3 regions of the Streptomyces sp. AMJ-169 genome follow, and region 1 is predicted to be linked to each of the others. Evidence: riboswitches for the same ligand, from Rfam matches in the RefSeq annotation. Region 1 holds a riboswitch; each other region holds the start of a gene.
What was found. Region 1 has a riboswitch for cobalamin ahead of ACYUD3_RS16315 (cobalamin biosynthesis protein). Riboswitches for the same ligand answer to the same signal wherever they lie in the genome.

Region 1 (4,252 bases):
TCCTTCGGTTTCTCCATGACCGGCTCCTACCCATCGGGGTGACCGGAATCTCTTTCCCGGACCCCTAGGGAACGGCGGCGCGGGCGCCCCTAGGGGACTTCCCGGAGAGCAAGTCTTAACGACACTCCGACGCCCGCCTCAGTTCACCTTCCGTTCATCCAGGTTACCTACCTTCGTCCAGCCAATGACATCAAAAGATTGCCTGGGTAAATGGAAAGCTTCTCGCTGATCCTCGCGATCGTGGTCGTGACCGCGCTCGCGTTCGATTTCACGAACGGTTTCCACGACACCGCCAACGCGATGGCCACGACCATCTCGACCGGCGCGCTCAAGCCCAAGGTCGCGGTGGCCATGTCCGCCGTGCTCAACCTTGTGGGAGCTTTCCTCTCCGTGGAGGTCGCCAACACGATCTCCAAGGGGCTCGTCGACGAAAGCGGTATCCGCCCCGAGGTCATCTTCGCCGCCCTGGTCGGCGCGATCCTCTGGAACCTGCTGACCTGGCTGGTCGGCCTGCCCTCCAGCTCCTCGCACGCCCTGATGGGCGGTCTGATCGGCGCCACCATCGCCTCCGCCGGCACCGGCGCGGTCCATGGCGACGTCCTGGTCACGAAGGTGCTGATCCCGGCGGTCGCCGCCCCGATCGTCGCGGGCGTCGCCGCGCTGCTGGCGACGCGGCTGTCGTACACCCTGAACAAGAAGGCCGAGGGGAAGGCCGCCGAGAAGGGGTACCGGTTCGGGCAGATCGCGTCCGCCGGGCTCGTCTCGCTGGCGCACGGGACCAACGACGCGCAGAAGACGATGGGCATCATCACCCTCGCGCTGATCGCCGGCGGCTCCCTCGCCCCCGACTCGGACCCGCCCACCTGGGTCATCCTCTCCGCGGGCCTCGCGATCGCGCTCGGCACCTACCTCGGCGGCTGGCGGATCATCCGGACGATGGGCAAGGGGCTCACCGACCTCCGGCCGCAGCAGGGCTTCGCCGCCCAGACGTCCGCCGCGACCGTCATCCTGGCCTCCTCCCACCTGGGCTTCTCCCTCTCCACCACGCACGCCGTCTCCGGTTCCGTGATGGGCGCGGGGCTCGGCCGCAAGGGCGGGGTCGTGCGCTGGTCGACCGCGACCCGCATGTTCGTCGCCTGGGGGCTGACGCTGCCGGCCGCCGCGCTGGTCGGCGCGCTCGCCGAGTCCGTCACCGATCTGGGTGACTGGGGCACGGCCGCCGTCGCCGTCTTCCTCATCGCCTCCAGCGCCGCCATCTGGAAGCTGTCCCGGCGCGAGGTCGTCGACCACACCAACGTCAACGGCACCGAGAGCACCGACGACGGCCTGGACGAGCTGAAGGTCGTCATCCCCGCCCCGGCCGCGCCCGCCGACCAGGCCGCCGCCCCCACCGCCACTCCCCCGGCCGCCGCGCTCTGAGCGCGAAGGACTGAAGGACTCCCTCCATGAAGATCGACTGGTCCGCCCTCGGCTCCGTCTTCGGCGTCAGCCTCGTCGTCACCGTGGGCATCGTGGCCCTGTTCACCCTCGGCGTCATGGGCCTGTCCCGGCACGAGCGGGCCCAGGCCGGCGGCGGCTCCGCGGCGCTCGCGGTGAGCGGCGCCTACGTCTGCTTCGCGGCCTGCCTCGCGGCGGTGGCGTACGGCATCAATCTGATCGTCGCCTGAGCCTTCAAACCTCCTCCCGAACCCCGCACGGCGCCGCCCGTGTGGGGTTCTGCACACTCCGCTCCCGCAGGTCAACAGCGAGTTGACGGCCCTTCGCGGCCCGTGGTGGACTGCCGGGGCCAGCTTCGGCGGCTCAGGAGGAAGGCCGGTGCGAATCCGGCGCGGTCCCGCCACTGTGACCGGGGTAGTCATCCCCGGGAGCCAGGAACTCCCACCGCCGGTCTCGTCGAACCAGGGCGTGGACACCCTGAGTGAGGACATACCGCCATGCACGGCCGCCCGCCGAGGTCCCGACGCCCCCTGCCCGCCCCCGCGGCCGGCTGACCCGGTGGGTGCCGACCGCACGTACGCGTACGGCGCCGCCGCCGGCCTCCTCGGCGACCTCCTCCTCGGCGACCCGCGCCGCGGACACCCGGTCGCCGCGTTCGGCCGCGCCGCGAGCGCCGTGGAGCAGGCCCTCTGGCACGACCACCGCGGCTGGGGCGCCCTGCACACCACCGTCTGCGCGGGCGGAGCCGTGGCTCTGGGCGCCGCCTCAGCCGCCCTGGTACGCCGCTCCCCCGCCGCCTCCCTCCTGCTGACCGGCGCCGCCACCTGGGCCGTCGTCGGCGGGACCTCGCTCGCCCGCGAGGCCCGGCACATCGGGCGCGCCCTGGCGGCCGGGGACGTCGAGGCGGCGCGGGAGCGGCTGCCGCACCTGTGCGGGCGCGACCCGCAGGCGCTGGACGCGGACGGCATCGCCCGCGCGGTCGTCGAGTCGGTCGCGGAGAACACGTCGGACGCCGTCGTCGGGGCGCTGGTGTGGGGCGGGGTGGCCGGGGTGCCGGGGCTGCTCGGGTTCCGGGCCGTCAACACGCTGGACGCGATGGTCGGGCACAAGTCGCCGCGCCACCGCCGCTACGGGTGGGCGTCCGCGCGTCTCGACGACGTCGCCGGGTGGCCGGGGGCGCGGCTGACGGCCGTGCTCGCGTGCGCCGCCGGGGACGATCCCCGGGGGGCCGTGCGGGCGTGGCGTGCGGATTCGCGCAGGCATCCGAGCCCGAACGCCGGTCCTGTGGAGGCGTCGTTCGCGGGCGCGCTCGGGGTGCGGCTGGGCGGGACGCTGTCGTACGCCGGGCGGGTCGAGCACCGGCCGGTGCTGAACGGGGGCGGGCGGGCGGTGGGCGTGGGCGACATCGAGCGGGCCGTGCGGCTGTCGCGGCGGGTGAGCTGGCTGGCGCTCGGGGCGACCGTCGCCGGGCGGGTCGCCGGGAAGCGGGTCCTGCGGGATTTCAAGCGCTTTAAAACTGTGAAGGGGCGGGCCGTATGAGCGGGGGGCTGCTGGTCGCCGGGACCACGTCCGACGCCGGGAAGAGCGTCGTCACGGCCGGGATCTGCCGGTGGCTGGTCCGGCAGGGGGTGAAGGTCGCGCCGTTCAAGGCGCAGAACATGTCGCTGAACTCCTTCGTGACCCGGGAGGGCGCGGAGATCGGGCGGGCGCAGGCCATGCAGGCGCAGGCGTGCCGCATCGAGCCGACGGCGCTGATGAACCCCGTGCTGCTGAAGCCGGGCGGCGAGCAGAGCAGCCAGGTCGTCCTGCTGGGCAAGCCGGTCGGTGAGATGGACGCCCGGCGCTATCACGGCGGGCGCCAGCGGCAGCTGCTCGCGACCGTCCTCGACTGCCTGGCTCAGCTGCGGTCCGAGTACGACGCCGTGATCTGCGAGGGCGCCGGATCGCCGGCCGAGATCAATCTGCGGCGCACCGACATCGTCAACATGGGCATCGCGCGCAACGCCGGGCTGCCGGTGCTGGTGGTCGGGGACATCGACCGGGGCGGGGTGTTCGCCTCCTTCTTCGGGACGGTCGCGCTGCTGTCGCCCGAGGACCAGGCGCTGGTCGCCGGGTTCCTGGTGAACAAGTTCCGGGGCGATGTGTCGCTGCTGGAGCCGGGCCTTGAGATGCTGCGCGGGCTGACCGGGCGGGCGTCGTACGGGGTGCTGCCGCTGCGGGCCGGGCTCGGGATCGACGAGGAGGACGGCATGGCCGTGTCCCTGCGGGGCGCGGTGCGTGAGTCGTCCGCGGCGGCGCCGGTCGGGGACGAGGTGCTGCGGGTCGCCGTGTGCGCGGTGCCGCTGATGTCGAACTTCACGGACGTGGACGCGCTGGCCGCCGAACCCGGTGTGGTGGTGCGGTTCGTGGACCGGCCCGAGGAGCTGGCCGACGCGGACCTGGTCGTCGTGCCCGGCACCCGGGGGACGGTGAAGGCGCTCGGGTGGCTCCGGGAGCGGGGGCTCGCGACCGCCTTGGAACGCCGGGCTGTCGACGGACAGCCCGTGCTCGGGATCTGCGGCGGCTACCAGTTGCTGGGTGAGCTGATCGAGGACGACGTCGAGTCGCGGGCCGGGCTCGTCGACGGGCTCGGGCTGCTGCCCGTGCGGGTGCGGTTCGCCCGCGAGAAGACTTTGACCCGGCCGGTGGGCGAGGCCCTCGGGGAGCGGGTCGAGGGGTACGAGATCCATCACGGGGTCGCCTCCGTCCATGGGGGCGAAGCGTTCATCTCTGATGACAAAGGACACAGCCTGGACGGGTGCCGGGTCGGCGCCGT
Region 2 (4,252 bases), on a different contig from region 1:
GGGAGTCCTTCCGGACCGCCTTCCTCGCCTCCCTGGTACGCCATCCCGCGCTCGCCCGGACCGTCGAGGCGCTCGCGGTGCTGGGCGAGAACGCGACCCCCGAACGCGCCGCCGTCCTGCTCGGCCAGCCCCTCAAGGACGTCGAGCAGCGCATCGTGGAACTGGAGAACGCGGGCCTGCTGAAGAACGGCGGCTTCCTGCACCCGGCGATCCCCGGCGCCCTGCTCGGCATGCTCGGCCCGGAGCTGGCGGCCCTGCACCGGCGGGCCGCCTCGCTGCTGTTCAGGGAAGGGGCGCCCGCCACCGAGATCGCCGGCCACCTCATGGCCGCCGACGAGCCGCCCGACCCGACCGAGGTACGGGTGCTGCACCACGCCTGGCGGCAGTTCCTGGCGGCCGGGCAGCCGGAGCGGGCGCTGGCCTGTCTGCGGCTCGCGGACCGCGTCGACCTCGACGAGGCCCAGCACGCCAAGACCGTCTGCCTGCTCGTCGCCACGCTGTGCCAGCTCAGCCCGCTGGCGGCGGAGCCGGAGGTGGAGCGGCTGCTGGCCGCGGCGCGCGCCGGGCACACCGACTGCTCCGCGCTGCGGCTGCTGACCATCTGGTTCCTCTGGTTCGGCTACCGCGACCAGGCACGGGAGCTGGCGCTGATGCTGGCCGAGTCCTGCTACCCGTTCCACAGCCACGCCGAGGTGGAGCGCCTGGCCACCCTGATCGACTCCCTGTGGCCGGAGCTGCTGGACGCGCCCGAGCTGCGCGCCTGCTTCCGCGGCCGGCGCGCCACCGCCGCCCTCACCCCGGCCGGCGAGCGCGACGGGGGCGCCGGCCGCTCCCCCGACCGCACCATGGACGCGCGCCGGCTCTGGGGGCTCGACCTCGCGTCCGTCGTCGGACTGATCGGCCAGGGCGAGCTGGCCGCCGCCGACCAGCTGTGCCAGGAGCAGCTGAGCAAGCTCCCCCCGGGCCGGCTCCCGGCCCGGCAGGCGTTCGTGACGGCCCTGCACGCCCGGGTCCGCTCGCACATGGGCGACCTGCGCACGGCGGCGGCGTACGCGGCCTCGGCCCTGGAGCTGCTGCCCGACCACAGCTGGGGCATCGTGATCGGGACGCCGCTGGCGGTCCTCGTCTCCACGCACACCCTCCTCGGGAACCCGAACCTGGCGGCCCGCTACCTGGAGCGCCCGGTGCCCGACGAGATGTGGGACTCCCCCCACGGCACCCAGTACCGGCTCGCGCGCGGCGCCTACCTCCTGGAGACCGGCCACCCGCACGCCGCTCTCCAGGACTTCCTGGCCTGCGCCGCCGCCGAACCGCCGGAGCCGCCCGAGCCGCAGGGCCGGCCACGCCCCGTCTGCGTCGCACCGGACCTGCTGGGCTGGCGGGCCCGCGCGGCGGAGGCCTATCTCGCGCTCGGCGACCCGGAACGGGCCCGCCACATGGCCGGCGAGGAACTCGCGCGGCCCCGCGGCTCCAGCGACTCCCGGGGCCGGGCCCTGCTGGTCCTGGCCGCCGTCGACGGCCCCGACCGGCGCCGCGCCCATCTGGAGGAGGCCGAAGTGACCCTGCGGGAGACGGGCGACCAGGTCTCGCTCGTCCACGCGCTCGCCCACCTGTGCAAGGAGGACCTGGCGGACGGCCTCACCCGGATCGCGCGGGCCCGCTGGAACGAGGCGATGGAACTGGCCGGCGCGAGCGGGATCGCGCACCGGATCAGCCGGCTCCTGGCCACGGGCGACGGAACGCCGTGCCCGGCCGGACCGCACCCGCACCCCGATCCGGTGGACGACGGGGACCCGGAGGAGGAGGACGTGCTCACGAAGGCCGAGTGGCGCGTGGCGTCACTGGCCGCCGAGGGCCGCTCGAACCGGCAGATCGCCACCCAGCTGTACATCACGGTGAGCACCGTCGAACAGCACCTGACCCGCGTCTACCGCAAACTCTCGGTCCGCCGCCGCTCCGAACTCTCCGACCAGCTGGGCCTCGTGCCCCGCCAGGGGAGCAGGCGCGGCGGCGGAGAATAACCCCTAGGAGCACCCCCTGAAAAACCCCACCACCGTTTTCCGTAGCGCGGGCGCTCTGTTCCCCGGACGGCGACAGCCCGTAGGGTGATCCCCAGCAGTTGGTTCGCCCCGTCCGCCAGGCGGGGCGTCGTAAGAGGGAACCCGGTGGAAATCCGGGACTGCCCCGCAGCGGTGAACGGGAACGACCGCCGTCATAAGCACTGGACCCGAAGTACTGGGTCTGGGAAGCGACGGCCAGTAGGTGTCTTCTTCCTGAATTCTTGGGGAAGAAGGTGTGCTCGTGAGTCCGAAGACCTGCCAGCCGCCCGCGCACGGACCGTTCCGTGCGCGGACACCCCGGTGACCTCGTGGGCGGGTCGGCGTACATATCGGACGGAAAAGCGACCGCGCCATTGCCGCGCGGGGTCGCGGCCGTCCGGTCCGTCATCCCCTTCGCGCTCCCGATTCCGTCTCCGGGGAATCTCAGGGATTCATCTCGCGAAGGAGATCTCCGTGACACCGAAGTCCGCAGCCGCGGCAGCCCGGGCCACCGTGTACGGCTACCCCCGCCAGGGCCAGGGCCGGGAACTGAAGAAGGCGATCGAGGGCTACTGGAAGGGCCGCGTCACCGCAGCCGACCTCCGCGCCACCGCCGCCGGCCTGCGCCAGAGCAACTGGCGCCAGCTCGCCGAGGCGGGCATCACCGAAGTCCCCACGGGCGACTTCTCGTTCTACGACCACGTCCTCGACGCCTCCGTCATGGTCGGCGCGATCCCCGCCCGCCACCGCGCGGCCGTCGACGCCGACGCCCTGGACGGCTACTTCGCCATGGCCCGCGGCACCCAGGACGTCGCCCCGCTCGAGATGACGAAGTGGTTCGACACCAACTACCACTACCTGGTCCCGGAGCTGGGCCCGGACACCGTCTTCACGGCCGACTCCGCCAAGCAGGTGGCGGAGCTGAAGGAGGCCCTGGCGCTCGGCCTGACCCCCCGCCCGGTGCTGGTCGGCCCGGTCACCTACCTCCTCCTCGCCAAGCCCGCTCCCGGAGTCGCCGCCGACTTCGAACCCCTCACCCTGCTGGACCGCCTGCTCCCGGTGTACGCGGAGGTCCTGGCGGACCTGCGCGCGGCCGGCGCCGCATGGGTCCAGCTCGACGAACCCGCCCTGGTCCAGGACCGCACCCCGGCCGAACTCAACGCCGCCGCCCGCGCCTACCGCGACCTCGGCGCCCACACCGACCGGCCGAAACTCCTGGTCGCCTCCTACTTCGACCAGCTGGGCGACGCCCTGCCGGTCCTGGCGAAGGCGCCGGTCGAGGGCCTCGCCCTGGACTTCACCGACAACGCCGCCGCCAACCTCGACGCGCTGGCGGCCGTCGGCGGACTGCCCGGCAAGCGGCTGGTCGCGGGCGTCGTCAACGGCCGCAACATCTGGATCAACGACCTCCAGAAGTCCCTCACCACCCTCGGCACGCTCCTCGGGCTCGCGGACCGCGTCGACGTCTCCGCGTCCTGCTCGCTGCTGCACGTGCCGCTGGACGCGTCCGCCGAACGCGACATCGACCCGCAGATCCTGCGCTGGCTCGCCTTCGCGAAGCAGAAGACGGCCGAGGTCGTCACCCTCACCAAGGGCCTCGCCCAGGGCACCGACACCATCGCCGCCGAACTCGCCGCCAACCGGGCCGACCTGGCCTCGCGCGCGAACTCGCCGATCACCCGCGACCCGGCCGTGCGCGCCCGCGCCGCCGCCGTCACGGACACCGACGCCCGCCGCTCCCAGCCGTACGCCGAGCGGGCCGTGGCCCAGCGCGCCCATCTCGGGCTGCCGCTGCTGCCCACGACGACGGTCGGCTCCTTCCCGCAGACGAACGAACTGCGCACCGCCCGCGCCGACCTGCGGGCCGGCCGCATCGACACGGCCGGGTACGAGGAGCGCATCAGGACGGAGATCCAGGACGTCATCTCCTTCCAGGAGAAGACCGGCATCGACGTCCTGGTGCACGGCGAGCCCGAGCGCAACGACATGGTCCAGTACTTCGCCGAACAGCTCACCGGCTACCTGGCCACGCAGCACGGCTGGGTCCAGTCCTACGGCACCCGCTACGTCCGCCCGCCGGTCCTCGCCGGGGACATCTCGCGCCCCGAGCCGATGACCGTGCGCTGGACGTCGTACGCGCAGTCGCTCACCGGGCGTCCGGTCAAGGGGATGCTGACCGGGCCGGTCACCATGCTCGCCTGGTCGTTCGTCCG
Region 3 (4,252 bases), on a different contig from region 1:
GTCGTCTTCAGCCCGGACTTCCAGGCGTACGCGTACATCGAGGAGAGCTTGCCGATGGTCGGCGTCTCCAGGAAGAGGTTCAGGGACTGCGCCTGGTCCAGGTACGGGGTGCGGGCGGCGGCCATGTCGATCAGGCCGCGCTGCGGGATCTCCCACGCGGTGCGGTACAGGGCGCGCACCTCGTCCGGGATCCACACGAAGTCCTGCACCGAGCCGTTGGCCTCGCGCAGCGCCTCACGGGTACGGGCGTCCCACACGCCGAGGTCCTTGAGGTCCTGCACCAGGTAGGAGTTGACCTGGAGGAACTCGCCGGACAGCGTCTCGCGCTTGAACAGGTTGGAGACCTGCGGCTCGATGCACTCGTACACGCCCGCGATGGACGCGATGGTCGCCGTCGGGGCGATCGCGAGGAGGAGGGAGTTGCGCAGGCCGGTCGCCGCGATCCGCTCGCGCAGGGCCGCCCAGCGCTCCGGCCAGGTGAACTCCACACCGAAGTGGTCCGGGTGCAGCACACCGCGCGCGGTGCGGGTCTTCTCCCACGCCGGGAGCGGGCCGCTGCGCTCGGCGAGGTCGGCGGACGCCTCGTACGAGGCGAGCATGACGCGCTCGGCGATCTTCGTGGACAGCGCCTTCGCCTCGGGGGAGTCGAAGGGGATGCGCAGCTTGAAGAAGACGTCCTGGAGGCCCATCGCGCCCAGGCCCACGGGCCGCCACTTGGAGTTGGAGCGGCCGGCCTGCTCGGTCGGGTAGAAGTTGATGTCGACGACCCGGTCGAGGAAGGTCACGGCGGTGCGGACGGTCTCGTCCAGCCGCTCCCAGTCGATGTCACCGCCGGTCACGAACGCGCCCAGGTTCACCGAACCCAGGTTGCACACGGCCGTCTCGCCGTCGTCGGTGACCTCCAGGATCTCCGTGCAGAGGTTGGAGGAGTGGACCACGTGACCGGGCTCGGCGGTCTGGTTCGCGGTGCGGTTGGCGGCGTCCTTGAACGTCATCCAGCCGTTGCCGGTCTGCGCCAGCGTCCGCATCATGCGGCCGTACAGCTCACGCGCCGGGATGGTCTTCTTGGCGAGACCCTTGGCCTCGGCCGCGCGGTAGGCGGCGTCGAACCCGTCGCCCCACAGGTCGACCAGCTCGGGCACGTCCGAGGGGGAGAACAGCGACCAGTCCTGGTCGGCGTTCACGCGGCGCATGAACTCGTCCGGGATCCAGTGCGCCAGGTTCAGGTTGTGCGTACGGCGCGCGTCCTCGCCGGTGTTGTCCCGCAGCTCCAGGAACTCCTCGATGTCGGAGTGCCAGGTCTCGAGGTACACCGCCGCCGCGCCCTTGCGCCGCCCGCCCTGGTTCACGGCCGCGACACTCGCGTCCAGCGTCTTCAGGAACGGCACGATCCCGTTGGAGTGCCCGTTGGTGCCCCGGATCAGCGAACCCCGGGAGCGGATGCGGGAGTACGACAGGCCGATGCCGCCGGCGTGCTTGGACAGGCGGGCGACCTGGTGGTAGCGGTCGTAGATGGAGTCCAGCTCGTCCTTGGGGGAGTCCAGGAGGTAGCAGGAGGACATCTGGGGGTGGCGGGTGCCGGAGTTGAAGAGCGTCGGGGACGACGGGAGGTAGTCCAGCCGGCTCATCAGGCCGTACAGGGCGGTGACTTCGTCCAGGGCGCGGACGCTGTCGTCCTCGGCGAGGCCGGAGGCGACGCGCAGCAGGAAGAGCTGCGGGGTCTCGACGACCTTGCGGGTGAGGGGGTGGCGCAGCAGGTAGCGGCTGTGCAGGGTGCGCAGGCCGAAGTAGCCGAAGCGGTCGTCGGCGGCCGGGTCGATCAGCGCGTCGAGGGCCTGGGCGTGCAGCTGCGCGAAGTCGGCGGTGCGGTCGGCGATCAGGCCCTCGCGGTGGCCGACCGCGATCGACTCCGTGAACGTGGTCACCCCCTGGGAGGCGGCCTCGGCGCGGATGCTGATCGTCAGCAGGCGGGCGGCGAGGCGGGAGTACGCGGGGTCCTCGGAGATCAGGCCCGCGGCGGCCTCCGTCGCCAGCTCGCGCAGTTCCGCCTCGTCCGCGTGGGCGGAACGGCCCCGCAGCGCGGCGGCGGCGACCCGGCCGGGGTCGGCGTCGGGGAGGTCGGCGGTCAGCTCGGTCAGGGTGCGCAGAAGGGCGGCACCGGGGCCGTCGTTCTCGATGACCTCTGCTGAAACCGGTGCGGCTGGCGCGATGGTCACGTGGGGCTCTCCCTCGCTCGGCGGGTGGGCCTTCGGCGAGGGCAGGGGGCAGCACGGACGCACGTATGCGCGGTTGCACCCCGGCCCACTCCGCGAGGCCCGGACGTCAGGGCACGCCGAGCCGTCCTGGACACGGCTGGGCGTATGCGGTCGGCAGGTCCTCGGACTGACTCTCATGCGTATGCGCATAAGTACACCGTTGCGGGACAGTTCCGGATTCGCGCCGGATTCCCCTGCGGCGACAGCGAGCATGAGCATACATCTAGTGCCGGGCTGTCGTGGCACCACCAGATGTTGTGTCGTGTTGGCTTCGGAGCGTCAATTGTGGGGCGGCGACAAAAGAGTGCGGGCCACCTCGGGGGGTTCCCTCGGTGGCCCGCTGCGGGTCGGATGCGGCTCTAGTGCGCCGCAGTCAGATCCCGCTGTACCCCCGGGTCACCCGCATCCGCCGTGTAGTCCTCCGGCCGTGTCTCGTCGACCCCCTCCGGTGCCTTCGCCGCCCTCAGGACGAACGTCAGGACCACCGACACCGCCACGTTCAGTACGAACGCCGTCAGGCCGATGTAGCCGATCTCTCCGATTCCGGGGATCTCCTTGGAGCTGCCGCCGAAGTGCTCCTGGGTGGGGGAGGCCACGCCGTAGGCGGCGATCGTGCCGTAGAGCATGCCCACCGCCCAGCCGCCCAGCAGCGCCCAGCGGTGGAACCAGCGGGTGAACAGGCCGCCCACCAGGGCCGGGAAGGTCTGGAGGATCCAGATGCCGCCCAGGAGCTGGAAGTTGATCGCCACCGTTTTGTCCATGGTGAGGACGAAGACCAGGGCGCCCACCTTCACCAGCAGGGAGACGAGTTTCGAGATCTTCGTCTCCTGTTCCGGCGTCGCGTCGGGGCGGATGAAGTCTTTGTAGATGTTGCGGGTGAACAAGTTCGCCGCCGCGATGGACATGATCGCCGCCGGGACCAGCGCGCCGATCCCGATCGCGGCGAACGCCACCCCGGCGAACCAGTCGGGGAACATGTCCTCGAACAGCTGCGGGATCGCCAGCTGCCCGTTGCTCACCTTCACGCCCGCCGCGATCGCCATGAACCCGAGCAGGCCCAGCAGCCCGAGCATGAGGGAATACAGCGGCAGGATGGTCGTGTTGCGCCGGATGACGTCGCGGCTCTTGGAGGAGAGGGTCGCCGTGATCGAGTGGGGGTACATGAACAGCGCCAGCGCGGAGCCCAGCGCCAGCGTGGCGTACGTCCATTGGCCCGCCTCGGCCGGGACGAGCCCGCCCGCCCCGGCCGTCGTGAACTTCTCGTCCGCCTTGGCGAAGATCTCCCCGAAACCGCCCAGCTTGATCGGGATGTAGATGACCGCGACGACGATGACGATGTAGATCAGGGTGTCCTTGACGAACGCGATGAGCGCCGGCGCCCGCAGCCCGGAGGAGTACGTGTACGCGGCAAGGACGCCGAAGGCGATCAGCAGGGGCAGGTCCTTGACGAACCAGTTGGTGTCCTCGCCGCCGCCGACGCCCATGACGTCGAGGACGGCCTGGATGCCGACGAGCTGGAGCGCGATGTAGGGCATCGTCGCGAGGATACCGGTGACGGCGACCGCGAGGGACAGCCCCTTCGAACCCCACCGCCCGCGCACGAAGTCGGACGTGGTGACGTACCCGTGCTGGTGCGACACCGACCACAGCCGGGGCAGGAAGGTGAAGATCAGGGGGTAGATGAGGATCGTGTACGGCACCGCGAAGAAGCCGGCCGCGCCGGCGGCGTAGATCGCGGCGGGCACGGCGACGAAGGTGTACGCCGTGTAGAGGTCGCCGCCGAGCAGGAACCAGGTCACCCAGGTCCCGAACGACCGCCCGCCCAGCCCCCATTCGTCCAGGGACTGCTCGTTCTCGGCCCGCCGCCAGCGCGCGGCGAGGAAGCCCATCGCGGTGACCGCGACGAAGAAGAAGATGAAGACGCCGAGCGCGACGCCGTTCACACCGTCGTTCACCGGTTCGCACCCTCTCGGCGGGCGCGCTGGTCACGCTGCCAC

Region 2: linked by a shared signal. The riboswitch ahead of metE (5-methyltetrahydropteroyltriglutamate--homocysteine S-methyltransferase) and the one ahead of ACYUD3_RS16315 (cobalamin biosynthesis protein) in region 1 are both predicted to bind cobalamin.
Region 3: linked by a shared signal. The riboswitch ahead of ACYUD3_RS13840 (ribonucleoside-diphosphate reductase subunit alpha) and the one ahead of ACYUD3_RS16315 (cobalamin biosynthesis protein) in region 1 are both predicted to bind cobalamin.

Annotation. Positions count from the first base shown of each region.
Region 1 is NZ_JBVLTJ010000006.1:56,034-60,285, forward strand. Features, by position in the region: gene ACYUD3_RS16300 (class II aldolase/adducin family protein) at 1-17, opposite strand, end outside; gene ACYUD3_RS16305 (inorganic phosphate transporter) at 211-1,419, shown strand; gene ACYUD3_RS16310 (hypothetical protein) at 1,446-1,667, shown strand; cobalamin riboswitch at 1,757-1,897, shown strand; gene ACYUD3_RS16315 (cobalamin biosynthesis protein) at 1,996-2,976, shown strand; gene ACYUD3_RS16320 (cobyric acid synthase) at 2,973-4,252, shown strand, end outside.
Region 2 is NZ_JBVLTJ010000007.1:218,172-222,423, forward strand. Features, by position in the region: gene ACYUD3_RS19390 (helix-turn-helix transcriptional regulator) at 1-2,021, shown strand, start outside; cobalamin riboswitch at 2,104-2,337, shown strand; gene metE (5-methyltetrahydropteroyltriglutamate--homocysteine S-methyltransferase) at 2,514-4,252, shown strand, end outside.
Region 3 is NZ_JBVLTJ010000005.1:113,160-117,411, reverse strand. Features, by position in the region: gene ACYUD3_RS13840 (ribonucleoside-diphosphate reductase subunit alpha) at 1-2,216, opposite strand, end outside; cobalamin riboswitch at 2,352-2,484, opposite strand; gene mctP (monocarboxylate uptake permease MctP) at 2,615-4,210, opposite strand; gene ACYUD3_RS13830 (DUF3311 domain-containing protein) at 4,207-4,252, opposite strand, start outside.